Regions from separate parts of the Citrobacter europaeus genome, predicted to be linked through region 1. Evidence: riboswitches for the same ligand, from Rfam matches in the RefSeq annotation. Region 1 holds a riboswitch; each other region holds the start of a gene.
The links. Region 1 has a riboswitch for thiamine pyrophosphate ahead of thiB (thiamine ABC transporter substrate binding subunit). Riboswitches for the same ligand answer to the same signal wherever they lie in the genome.

Region 1 (4,175 bases):
CATCAGCGCATTGGTAAAAATGACAATGCCGTCGGCAGATTCGGGGAGCCCAATAGTATTATTGAGCAGCAGAAAGAAGCCGGTAGCTAGCACGATACCCGGCATGGCGAGGATCATCATGCCGCTCAGCTCCAGCATTTGACCTGCCAGCACCTGCTGTCGGGCACGTAGTTCACGGCTGCTCCATAACAGCATCATGGTGAGTACAATGCACAACGCTCCTGCCGCCAGCGCAATGCGCAGCGAGGTTCCCAGCGCCTGCCACAGTACAGGTTGCCTAAGAACATCCAGCATATGGCGGTTAAAGCCATCGACAATCACCGCCAGCAGCGGCGGCAACAACAGCAGCAGGGCCAGAATAATCAGCAGAGCGTCTGTCAGGCGGCTGTGCAAACGATCGTCGGGATCGCGCCAGCCCTGAACCAGCGTGGTGCCGGGAGCAATAGCGCGGCTCAGACGTTGGCTGAGCAGTACCAGCGCTAAACAACAAACCATCTGGATCAACGCCAGCATGGCTGCACGACCGGGATCGTAATCAAAGTTAAGCGCCTGATAAATCGCCAGCTCGATGGTGGTGGCCTGCGGCCCGCCGCCCAGCGACAAAACGGTGGCGAAGCTGGCGAAACAGAGCATAAAGATGAGCGCCGCAACGGGAAGGATCTGACGGCGTAGCCATGGCCATTCAACAAAGCGGAAGAAATGCCAGCCGCGCATACCCAACTGAGCGGCTAACTGTCGTTGTTCGCCGGGAATATTTTCCAGTGATTGCAACAGCAGACGACTGGCCATCGGCAGATTGAAAAAGACGTGCGCCAGCAGAATGCCCTGTAAACCGTATGGCGAAAAGGTCCATTCCAGCCCCAATGTATGCCAGAGCGAGGCCAGCCAGCCCTGACGACCATAGACGCTAAGAATACCGAAGACCGCCACCAGCACTGGCAGGATTAACGTCATCGCGCACAGGCGCAGCAGCGCCAGACGTCCAGGAAAACGACGACGATAGAGAGCTCTGGCCAGGAAAATCGCCGGGATGACCGACAGCACTGCGGATAAAAAAGCCTGCCAGAAAGAAAAGCGCACCACGTGCCACAGGTAGTCGTCCTGCCACAGCGAGAGCCATTCTCCCTGCGGGGCGTTAAACCACAGTGCCAGAAACGCGGCCAGGGCAACGGCCACCATCAGCGTGGCGGCGGTAAGCCCTGGAACCAGCCAGCCGGGAATTAACGGCTGACGGCGCGTTGCCATTCGCTAATCCATACCTGGCGTTGAGCTGCAACCTGCTGCGGCGTAAATTCCAGCGCGGTGGCTGGTTTATTCAGTTGCTCGAATCCTGGCGGCAGGGCGACCTGCGTTACCGGATACATCCAGTTGCCGGTCGGAATCGCATTCTGAAATGCCGGAGACACCATAAACTTCAGGAATTTCTCGGCCAGTTCCGGCTGCTTGCTGGCCGCGGTACGAGCGGCGACTTCCACCTGCAAATAATGGCCCTCGCTAAAGTCGGCTGCGGCGTAGTTGTCTTTTTTCTCGGCGATGATGTGATAGGCCGGAGAGGTGGTATAACTGAGCACCAGATCGCTTTCACCTTTCAGGAACAGGCCGTAGGCTTCGCTCCATCCCTTGGTGACGGTGACGGTTTTGGCTGCCAGTTTCTGCCACGCCTCTGGCGCTTTATCGCCATAGACTTTCTGCATCCATAGCAGCAGACCCAGACCAGGCGTGCTGGTGCGCGGATCCTGATAAATGACGCGCCATTTCTGGTCGCTTTCTACCAGTTCTTTCAGACTTTTGGGCGGATTCTTCAGCTTGTTCTTATCGTAAACGAAGGCGAAATAGCCGTAGTCAAACGGAACGAAGGTATCGTTTTTCCAGCCGCCGGGCACGTTAACGGCGTCACCTGGTACACCGCTTTTGGCGAACAATTTGGTTTGCGTTGCGGCTTCCAGAAGGTTGTTATCCAGACCCAGCACGACGTCGGCTTTGCTGTTTTTTCCTTCCATGCGCAGGCGGTTAAGCAGTGAGACGCCATCTTCCAGCGCGACCAGTTTCAGCTCGCAGTTGCAGTCAGCTTCAAAGGCTTTTTTGATTGTCGGGCCTGGGCCCCAGTCAGCTGCGAACGAGTCGTAGGTGTAGACGGTCAGTACAGGTTTAGCGAAGGCAGGCGCTGCGCACAGCAGTAAAAGCGGAAGACATTTTTTAAACACTTTGCACCTCAAGAGTTGGGTGGCAAAGGACTTGAGGAACTGACTCAAATCCCTTCGCCGGCATTATCCGGATCAGGTTCGACGGGTATCTCTCAGCCCATACGCAGATCGAATGATTTTGTGTATGTTTTTTATTTAGCACCCCGTTGAGAACGGCGTTAGTGTAATGATTTTGTTGCTCAGCAGCAATTAAGGATCCGGCGGTGCAAACCACGCCGATTTAAAATCAAACCAGCCTAGAGTATTCATGCGTAGCCCGCGCATACTGCGCTGGCCCTGAATGATCAGCCAGTGATGGATCAACGGCACAATGGCCTTTGTGGCGAGCAGTTGTTGGCACCATGCCGCCAGGCTCATTTCGCCCGTTCGCCAGCGGGCGGCATCGTTTTCCCAGTCCCGCGAGATACAGTTTTGCAGTAATGGGACTTCGCAGAGATGCGCGAACAACGAGAAGTCCAGCGGTAGGGTAAAGTTGGCGCTGTTGAGCCAGATATCGCTAACTATTTCACCCGCATGCCATTGATCGTAGTCGATCTCCTGAATATTCAACTGTACCTGATGTTCCGCCAGCAGCGTTTTCATGATCTGCGCGATAATCCGGTGTTCGATGTGATCGCGATAGTAAGTGAGAGTCAGCGTTTCCAGTCCGGCTGGTTTTTCACCATGGCCGGGTCTGGCATGGTGCCAGCGGGGAAGCAAACCGTAGGCGGGGAACCACAGTCGTTGGTACTGTTCGTCGGCGTGGCAGATTAAATGGGTTGGCGAGAGAACGCGGCTAGCCCACTCGCGGACCTCCTGATTAGCGCCACGGTGGGTGCGCGTATCAAACAGCAGGTAGTAGCAGCCTTCTTCGAGCCGGCTCTCGATCGCCTTTTCATCCTCCGTGGGGCCTTTTAGCGTCAACCCGCCGCCAGGCTCTTCGCCGATGTCGGGCAGCACCCAAACGTTAACTTCGTCGATCAGCGCCCGGTAGCCAAAGTAATCATCAAATGCGTGAATCTTCAGTTGGTTATTGGTATTGCGAATCACCGCATATGGGCCAGTGCCAATCGGGTGACTGGAGAAGTTATTTAACGTTTCCCATTCTCGCGGCAGGATCATGGCGGGGACTTGCCCCAATAACCAGGGAAGCCAGCGGTCAGGCTGGGACAGATGGATATCCAACGTCCAGGCCGTGGGCGAGACGATTTGCGTGATGTGTGAGTACAGCGGCAGAGCGTTAATGCGCATCAGCGAGGCGATGACATCTTCCATTTCCAGTTCGCGGCCATGATGGAAATGGATCCCCGGGCGCAGGAAAAATCGCCAGTGTAAAGGTGAAATCTGCTGCCAGTGATGGGCGATGTCCGCTTCCAGTTCCCCATTTTCCTCATTTACCCGTATTAGGGCGCTGAAGATTTGCCGGGCGATATGGGTTTCGGAGCGGCGCAATGCCGTACCCGGAAGCAGGTTGTGCATGGGACGATAATAGAGAACGCGCATGATGTGTCGACCCTGGCGAAAACTGCGGCCGAGGTGGGAAACCAGCATCTGCCGTACGGCCGTTTTGTCACCGACCAGTTGCACCAGTTGATCGATGCGATCCTGTTCCAGCAGGTCTTCTGCCCGCTGTTGCTGGAGCGCCAACCCGGTATAGAGGAATGTCAGGCGCGAGCGTTTACCTCGTCCAACTTCGGCTTCCCACGTTAACCAGCCACGTTCCTGCATGGTATTAAGCAGCGTACGCATATGGCGGCGCGAGCAGCTCAGAAGCTCCGCCAGCTCGTTAAGCGTTGTGTCTTGCGTTTTGCCGTCGCAGCATTGCCACAGACGGATGAACTGTTGTTGCAAACGACCAGAAGACATAAAAGGGGAACTCCTGCGGAAAACTCAGCAATTTTATAATCCCTATATTAAGCCAATAATAGATTCCGATGAAGCGATGAGACAACGAAGGGGTCATCTATGCGTCAGTTCTGGTTGGAGTACTTT
Region 2 (4,175 bases), 600 kb from region 1:
GCGATATCCAGTAGCTGGCCCGTGGCTTCACGCCAGTCAGCCGCCTGAGTAATCGCGCTGACCACGGCAATGCTCCCGACACCGGTCGCCAGCACTGCCGGGGCACGCTCAAGGCTGATACCGCCAATGGCGACGGTCGGGTAATCCGCCAGTCGTTCAATATGACTTGCCAACTGTGTCAGCCCCTGCGGGGCGGAAGGCATCTGCTTGGTTTGCGTGGGGAAGACATGACCCAGCGCGATATAAGAAGGTTTAGCGGCGAGCGCGACGTCTATCTCCATATCATCGTGAGTGGACACCCCCAGGCGTAGTCCCGCCGTTTGAATCGCTTTCAGGTCAGTGGTTTCAAGATCTTCCTGGCCCAGATGCACACCGTAAGCGCGGTGCTTAATTGCCAGACGCCAGTAATCGTTGATGAACAGCCGGGCGTCATAGCGACGCCCCAGCTCAATGGCGGCCATGACGTCGGCTTCGACCTCTTCATCACGCTTATCTTTAATGCGCAGTTGGATCGTGCGCACGCCTGCCTGCAGCAGGCGTTCAATCCATTGCACGCTGTCCACCACTGGGTAAAGCCCGAGGCGGAACGGCACGGTTGGGAAATCAGGCTGGTACATTACGCCTCCTCTTTTTTGAGGTAGATTTCGCCGCCTTTGGCACGGAAGTTTTCCGACATATCCGCCATGCCGACTTCAATCGTTTGTGCCGCAGCGTAGTCGCGAACCTCCTGGCTGATTTTCATCGAGCAGAACTTCGGTCCGCACATGGAGCAGAAGTGGGCAACCTTGCCGGACTCCTGTGGCAGGGTTTCATCGTGGTAGGCGCGGGCTGTGAACGGGTCGAGCGCGAGGTTAAACTGGTCTTCCCAGCGGAATTCGAAGCGCGCTTTCGACATCGCGTTATCGCGGATCTGCGCGCCCGGATGGCCTTTCGCTAAGTCAGCGGCGTGGGCGGCAATCTTGTAGGTAATCAGCCCTTGCTTCACATCTTCTTTGTTCGGCAGGCCGAGGTGCTCTTTCGGTGTGACGTAGCATAGCATCGCGCAGCCAAACCAGCCGATCATCGCCGCACCGATCCCGGAAGTGAAGTGGTCATAGCCCGGCGCGATGTCAGTGGTCAATGGCCCTAAGGTGTAGAACGGTGCTTCGTGGCAGCTCTCCAACTCTTCGGTCATGTTGCGCTGGATCATATGCATGGGTACATGACCCGGGCCTTCAATCATCACCTGCACGTCGTATTCCCAGGCGATTTTGGTCAGCTCGCCCAGCGTATGCAGTTCGGAGAACTGCGCTTCGTCGTTCGCATCCTGAATTGAACCCGGGCGCAGGCCGTCACCCAGCGACAAGGAGACGTCGTAGGCGGCGCAGATTTCGCAAATCTCGCGGAAATGTTCGAACAGGAAGTTCTCTTTGTGATGAGAAAGGCACCATTTCGCCATAATTGAACCGCCGCGTGAGACAATGCCGGTCAGGCGTTTGGCGGTCATTGGCACGTAGCGCAGCAGCACGCCCGCGTGAATGGTGAAGTAGTCGACGCCCTGTTCAGCCTGCTCCAGCAGCGTGTCGCGGAAGGCTTCCCAGGTGAGATCTTCGGCGATCCCGTTGACCTTCTCGAGCGCCTGGTAGATCGGTACAGTACCGATCGGTACCGGACTGTTACGCAAAATCCACTCACGGGTTTCGTGGATATAGCGGCCGGTGGAGAGATCCATCACTGTGTCTGCGCCCCAGCGCGTTGACCACACCAGTTTTTCTACCTCTTCTTCGATAGAGGAGGTGACGGCAGAGTTGCCGATGTTCGCGTTAACCTTTACCAGGAAGTTACGACCGATGATCATCGGCTCGGATTCCGGGTGGTTGATATTGGCAGGAATAATCGCGCGGCCCGCGGCGACTTCATCACGCACGAATTCCGGCGTAATGTTTTCCGGCAGGCGCGCGCCAAAGCTCATCCCCGGATGCTGGTGGCGCAGCACTTCACTACGAATGCGCTCGCGGCCCATGTTTTCGCGGATGGCGATAAATTCCATCTCCGGGGTGACTATCCCCTGGCGCGCGTAATGCAGTTGGGTGACTCGCTTACCGGCTTTGGCGCGCTTTGGCGTCAGCAGGCCAGTGAAACGTAGCTCGTCCAGACCATCATCGGCCAGACGTTCTTTGGTATAAGCGGAACTACGGACGTCTAATTCTTCGCTATCGTTACGCGCGACAATCCACGGCTGGCGCAGTTTTGCCAGACCCTGCTGGACGTTTATCGCCACGTCAGGATCGCCATACGGCCCGGAGGTGTCGTACACCGGCACGGCTTCGTTCTCTTCGAACTGCGGGTTGTCTTTGCTACCGCCAATCAGCGTCGGGCTGAGCTGAATTTCGCGCATCGGAATGCGGATATCCGGCTGCGAACCAGTGATATAAATGCGTTTTGAGTTTGGAAAGGCGGTCCCTTCCAGGGTATCGATAAAATGTTGGGCTTGAGCGCGCTGTTCGCGGCGTGAAGGTTTAGTAGTGGCAGACATAGCTCATTCCAGATAAAAGTAAGGATATGGCTTGTCAGACGACGGATGAAGCAAGAGAGAAGCTCGCCCGGAGGCGATGCTATTGCAGATTGACTCTTGTTCCCTTCGCAGGTTTTAACCTGATCAGGTTCCGCGGATCCCGAATTAACGGTCTCAGCCTTTTCCACTCATGCTGTTGTGGAAAATAAGCACTCCGACAAGAAGTAACCTCAGTAAAGAGGTAATGAATGTAAGCTACGCGTTAATGCCGCAAATCTCAAGCATGACGTTTGAGAGTACTACTCTCGTGCATCGCGTCAAATACCAACATGATCAGCTTATCTTCCAGCACGAAACGGGCTTCCAGCGCCTCGCCGAGATCTGATAAAACCTGTTGGAATTCAAGGAAGTTATCATGATCAATCGCCGTTTCCAGACTGGTATCATAGTAGTTCATGATCAGCTGCGTATTGGCTTCCAGCAGCGGCCAAATTTTTGTGGCTTTTAAAAGCTGCCCGTTCCCTTCCAATTTATGGAGAATACGTTCATAAATACTGAAGTGTCCGGTGGAGAGGTAATCGACCAGGCTCTGACAAAAATCATCCAGCGCTTTTTCATTGAGTCGCATGTACGATTCTTTGCCAGGCTTAATGCCAACCAGATTGTAGTAAGCCACGAGCAGGTGCTTACGTACATGTAGCCAGCGATCAACCAGTTTATTACTTCCTCCGACGTGCTCCGTCAGGCTTTCCAGCTGGTTTAGCATGATTGACTCCGCAAGATGGTGTTAAGGAACTGCTCACCCGTAAATGTAAAAATAATGTAAACAACATGCCTGTGAAGCAAAGGTTGCGCAAGAGATATGGATCGTATAATTGAAAAATTTGATAGCGGCTGGTGGATTGTCAGTCATGAGCAAAAGTTATGGTTGCCTCATGGCGAACTGCCTTACGGCGACGCAGCCCGTTTTGATCTGACCGGGCAGCGCGCCATACCAATAGGCGAATGGGAAGGGGAAACAGTCTGGCTGGTGCAGCAGCAGCGTCGACACGATATGGGGTCGGTACGCCAGATCATTGACCAGGATGTTGGCTTGTTTCAACTGGCCGGACGCGGCGTACAGCTGGCCGAGTTTTACCGTTCGCATAAATTCTGCGGTTACTGTGGTCATCCCATGCACCCGAGTAAAACGGAATGGGCGATGCTGTGTAGCCACTGTCGCGAACGCTACTACCCGCAAATTGCCCCCTGCATTATCGTCGCCATTCGCCGTGATGACTCTATCCTGCTCGCCCAGCATGTTCGCCATCGTAACGGCGTGCATACCGTGCTGGCAGGTTTTGTTGAAGTGGGCGAGACCCTGGAACAGGCGGTGGCGCGTGAAGTCATGGAAGAGAGCGGCATTAAGGTGAAAAATCTGCGCTACGTCACTTCTCAGCCATGGCCGTTCCCGCAGTCTTTGATGACCGCATTTATGGCGGAGTATGATAGCGGCGAAATTGTTATTGACCCGAAAGAGCTGCTGGAAGCGAACTGGTATCGCTATGACGACTTACCGCTTTTACCCCCGCCAGGCACCGTCGCGCGTCGATTGATTGAAGACACTGTGGCAATGTGTCGGGCTGAGTACGAGTAAAGAACGAGTGGTGATACACTGATGGACTGACGCAATAAGGAACTG
Region 3 (4,175 bases), 2.4 Mb from region 1:
CAGTCTTAATCAGGCGCAAACAATGTTACTTACGGCCGCCAGAGAAAACCAAAATCTGAACGCTGTGCGAGTGAACAGCCTTGCCGCAAAGGCGTTGCTGCAGGTAGATATTGACAGACAAAAAGCACAAGCTCACGGCCTTGAACAGGCGGATATCAACGAAACTCTTTCTGCTGCATGGGGAGGGATTTATGTTAATGACTTTATTGACCGTGGCCGAGTAAAACGGGTTTATATACAAGGTGATGCGCCATGGCGTTCAATACCTGAAAACTTATCCGCCTGGTTTGTACGTAACAGTAGCGATGATATGACCTCATTCGCCAGTTTTGCCTCCTTCCGCTGGACTACTGGTCCACAAATGCTTCAGCGATTCAATGGATTACCTGCTGTGCAATTTCAAGGAGATGCAGCTCCCGGCATAAGTTCTGGGGCAGCAATGGCTGAAATGGTCAGGCTGATAGCGCCAATCGAAGGATTTGATCTGCAGTGGAGCGGGATATCATGGCAAGAACAGGCTTCCTCGGCACAGACACTGTGGGTATATCTTGCCTCCGTTGCGTTCGTATTTTTGTGTCTGGCTGCTTTATATGAAAGCTGGTCTGTGCCTATTGCTGTGCTTCTGATTATCCCACTTGGGGTTCTCGGCGCAGTGAGTGCAGCCTTAATCGCCGGGTTCGAAAATGATGTCTACTTCCAGGTAGGTATACTAACGACGATGGGGCTGTCAGCAAAAAATGCAATTCTCATTATTGAATTCGCTCTGGCGCAAATCCGCAGGGGTAAACCGTTGATTCAGGCCGCTTTTGAAGGCGCAAGATTACGCTTACGTCCTGTCATCATGACGTCTCTGGCATTTGTTGTTGGAGTTATCCCTCTGGTACTCTCTACGGGCGCAGGGGCCTCCAGCCAGAAAGAGATTGGAACTTCGGTAATCGGCGGTATGCTCACAGGCACGTTACTGACGCTGCTCTTTGTCCCACTGTTTTTTGTTCTCATTCAGCAGGGAATCTCGAGACTAAAAAAAGGCAAACGTAAGGAATGCAATAATGGTTAATCAACGTGGGCGGCCAATGAAGTCCCGCCCTCGCATTTTACAAACGGCATGTGAGCTGTTTCTCAAGCATGGCATTGACGTGTCCCTTGATACTATCGCCAGTGAAGCAGGGACAACGCGGCCGACCCTTTACAGCCATTTTCCGGGGGGAAAGGATGCTCTCCTGCTGGCGACGTTTGAATTTCTGAATGACAAAATGCAGCCGCCTTTACGCCAGTTACTCCAGGAGCAACTGGATTTTCCCGATCTCCTGAGAGGTTTTGCCCGGGTTGTACAGAATCATTTCTATACCCCTGAGAATATCCATTTCCAGCGATTATTGATTCAAGTGCTGGTTCAAAAGCCCGATTTACACGTCATGCTGGAGCAAAGAAACTCTGGACGCGTTTTGCAGGCGCTGACAGAAATTCTGGAACAGAAAAATAATGAAGGAATAGTCACGTTAGATAATCCGGAATTACAGGCTACTGCTTTCCTCGGGGCTATTATGGGATATCTGCTTCCTGGAGCAATAATCTCGCAAAAAGCAGTTGATCCCCATAAACTTGAGAAACTGGCTGAATGTTCAATTGCAACCTTTCTGTCTGCCTGGGAATTTAAGAGCGGATGATCGTGGTGTCTCAGCATTGAGACGCGCTACGAAATGCCTGAGTGGATGACGACGCCTGCGGCAATGAGCGCCCCTTCCAGAATAAACCGCTGCTGTTCACCTCCCTCGCTGGCTGGTAAAGTATGCGGTGTGGATACATTCCGCCATTCAGTAAATGGATAGCAGGGGCTTAAGTATGTAAGTTTCCCTTACTGTCCTTTTAATATTATTGAGTTTTATGTAACAACGACTCGGGGTGCCCTTCTTCATTGAAGGCTGAGAAATACCCGTACCACCTGATCTGGATAATGCCAGCGTAGGGAAGTCTGACACTGCTCGTGTCCCTTCTTCGCGCGGGCAGGAGCTGAACCATGCAGCCTGACCTGCACAGCCGCGCACTCGCGGCTCACACCTTGCACCAATTTAGAACGCTTTCACCACTCACACACTGTATGACCAACGAGGTCGTGCAAAGCTTTACGGCCAATACGCTACTGGCGCTGGGCGCATCCCCTGCGATGGTAATCGAGCCTGAGGAAGCCAGCCAGTTTGCGGCTATCGCCAGTGCGTTGCTGGTGAATGTCGGCACTTTAACCCAGACGCGGGCTACGGCGATGCGTGCCGCCGTTGAGCGGGCACATCTCGTTAAAACCCCGTGGACGCTCGATCCCGTTGCCGTGGGCGCGCTAGAGTTTCGCCGTCGCTTCTGTCTGGATTTACTGGTACTACAGCCTGCCGCTATCCGTGGCAACGCCTCGGAAATACTTGCTATGGCGGGTATGAACAGCGGGGGCCGCGGCGTCGACACGACAGATACGCCAGCCGCTGCGCTTTCCGCTGCGCAGGCGTTGGCTCGTCAGGTTGGGACCATTGTCGTGGTTACCGGCGAAGTGGACTACGTGACCGATGGTCAGCGTACCGTCTGCGTGAACGGCGGTGATCCGTTGATGACCCGCGTGGTGGGCACCGGATGCGCGCTGTCGGCGGTTGTTGCGGCCAGTTGCGCCCTGCACGGTGACCGGCTTGATAACATCGCCTCCGCCTGTAGCTGGATGAAACAGGCCGGGCAAATAGCCACACAACAATCAACCGGACCGGGCAGTTTTGTCCCGGCTTTTCTCGATGCCCTCTATAACCTGAACGCACAGGAGCAAGCATGAAACGGATTAACGCATTAACGATCGCCGGAACCGATCCAAGCGGCGGTGCGGGTATTCAGGCCGATTTAAAAACCTTCTCGGCGCTAGGCGCTTACGGCTGTTCGGTTATCACGGCGTTGGTGGCGCAAAATACGCGCGGGGTGCAGTCGGTTTATCGCATAGAACCTGACTTTGTTGCCGCACAACTGGACTCGGTGTTGAGTGATGTGCGTATCGACACCACCAAAATCGGTATGCTGGCGGAGACGGATATTGTTGAAGCGGTTGCCGAACGTTTGCGTCGCCATCGGGTGCAAAATGTCGTACTGGATACGGTGATGCTGGCGAAAAGCGGCGATCCGTTGCTGTCGCCCTCGGCGGTAGAGACACTGCGTACCCATTTGCTGCCGCAGGTTTCGATTATCACCCCTAATTTACCCGAAGCTGCGGCACTGCTCGGGGCTCCCCATGCGCAGACTGAGCAGGAGATGCTAGAGCAGGGAAGGGCACTGCGGGCGCTGGGCTGCGAGGCGGTATTGATGAAAGGCGGTCATCTGGAGGATGCACAAAGCCCCGACTGGCTCTTTACCCGTGAGGGAGAGCAGCGTTTTACCGCGCCAAGGGTGATGACCAAAAATACCCATGGCACCGGCTGTACGCTATCCGCGGCGCTGGCGGCGCTGCGTCCGCGCCATGACAACTGGGCACAGACAGTGCAGGAAGCTAAGCTGTGGCTTTCTGCGGCGTTGGCGCAGGCCGACACCCTGGAGGTTGGTGAGGGAATTGGTCCGGTACATCATTTCCACGCGTGGTGGTAATGGGTATACTGGCTGCAGAGAAGGCTGCAGGAAAAAGATAAATGGAACAAGCGCATACCCAGCTTATCGCGCAACTGAATGAACGCATTGCAGCGGCAGATAACACGCCGCTGTATATGAAATTTGCGCAAACAGTGAAAAACGCTGTGCGTAGCGGGATTCTGGAGCATGGAAATATCCTGCCCGGCGAGCGCGATCTCAGCCAGTTAACCGGCGTTTCGCGAATTACGGTACGCAAGGCGATGCAGGCCCTGGAAGAAGAAGGCGTAGTGACGCGCGCCCGTGGTTACGGGACGCAGATCAACAACATCTTCGAGTATTCGCTAAAAGAAGCGCGTGGTTTTTCACAGCAGGTGGTTTTGCGCGGTAAAAAGCCAGATACGCTGTGGGTCAACAAGCGTATTGTGCCTTGCCCGGAAGAGGTGGCTCAGCAGTTGGCTGTTGCCGCGGGGAGTGACGTCTTCCTGCTCAAGCGCATTCGCTATGTAGATGAAGACGCGGTTTCTATTGAAGAGTCATGGGTTCCTGCCCATCTTATCCATGACGTGGATGCCATCGGCGTTTCACTGTAT

Region 2: it holds a riboswitch for thiamine pyrophosphate, as region 1 does, so the genes downstream of both, thiC (phosphomethylpyrimidine synthase ThiC) here and thiB (thiamine ABC transporter substrate binding subunit) in region 1, are expected to answer to the same signal.
Region 3: it holds a riboswitch for thiamine pyrophosphate, as region 1 does, so the genes downstream of both, thiM (hydroxyethylthiazole kinase) here and thiB (thiamine ABC transporter substrate binding subunit) in region 1, are expected to answer to the same signal.

The regions. Positions count from the first base shown of each region.
Region 1 covers NZ_CP148084.1:4,217,978-4,222,152, reverse strand. Annotated here, with positions in the region: gene thiP (thiamine/thiamine pyrophosphate ABC transporter permease ThiP) at 1-1,245, opposite strand, end outside; gene thiB (thiamine ABC transporter substrate binding subunit) at 1,221-2,204, opposite strand; TPP riboswitch at 2,236-2,360, opposite strand; gene sgrR (HTH-type transcriptional regulator SgrR) at 2,394-4,049, opposite strand; gene sgrT (glucose uptake inhibitor SgrT) at 4,149-4,175, shown strand, end outside.
Region 2 covers NZ_CP148084.1:4,815,355-4,819,529, reverse strand. Annotated here, with positions in the region: gene thiE (thiamine phosphate synthase) at 1-617, opposite strand, end outside; gene thiC (phosphomethylpyrimidine synthase ThiC) at 617-2,515, opposite strand; TPP riboswitch at 2,599-2,721, opposite strand; gene WHR59_RS22545 (Rsd/AlgQ family anti-sigma factor) at 2,772-3,260, opposite strand; gene nudC (NAD(+) diphosphatase) at 3,357-4,130, shown strand.
Region 3 covers NZ_CP148084.1:1,804,295-1,808,469, forward strand. Annotated here, with positions in the region: gene WHR59_RS08230 (efflux RND transporter permease subunit) at 1-1,057, shown strand, start outside; gene WHR59_RS08235 (TetR/AcrR family transcriptional regulator) at 1,050-1,667, shown strand; TPP riboswitch at 1,889-1,986, shown strand; gene thiM (hydroxyethylthiazole kinase) at 2,018-2,806, shown strand; gene thiD (bifunctional hydroxymethylpyrimidine kinase/phosphomethylpyrimidine kinase) at 2,803-3,603, shown strand; gene WHR59_RS08250 (GntR family transcriptional regulator) at 3,645-4,175, shown strand, end outside.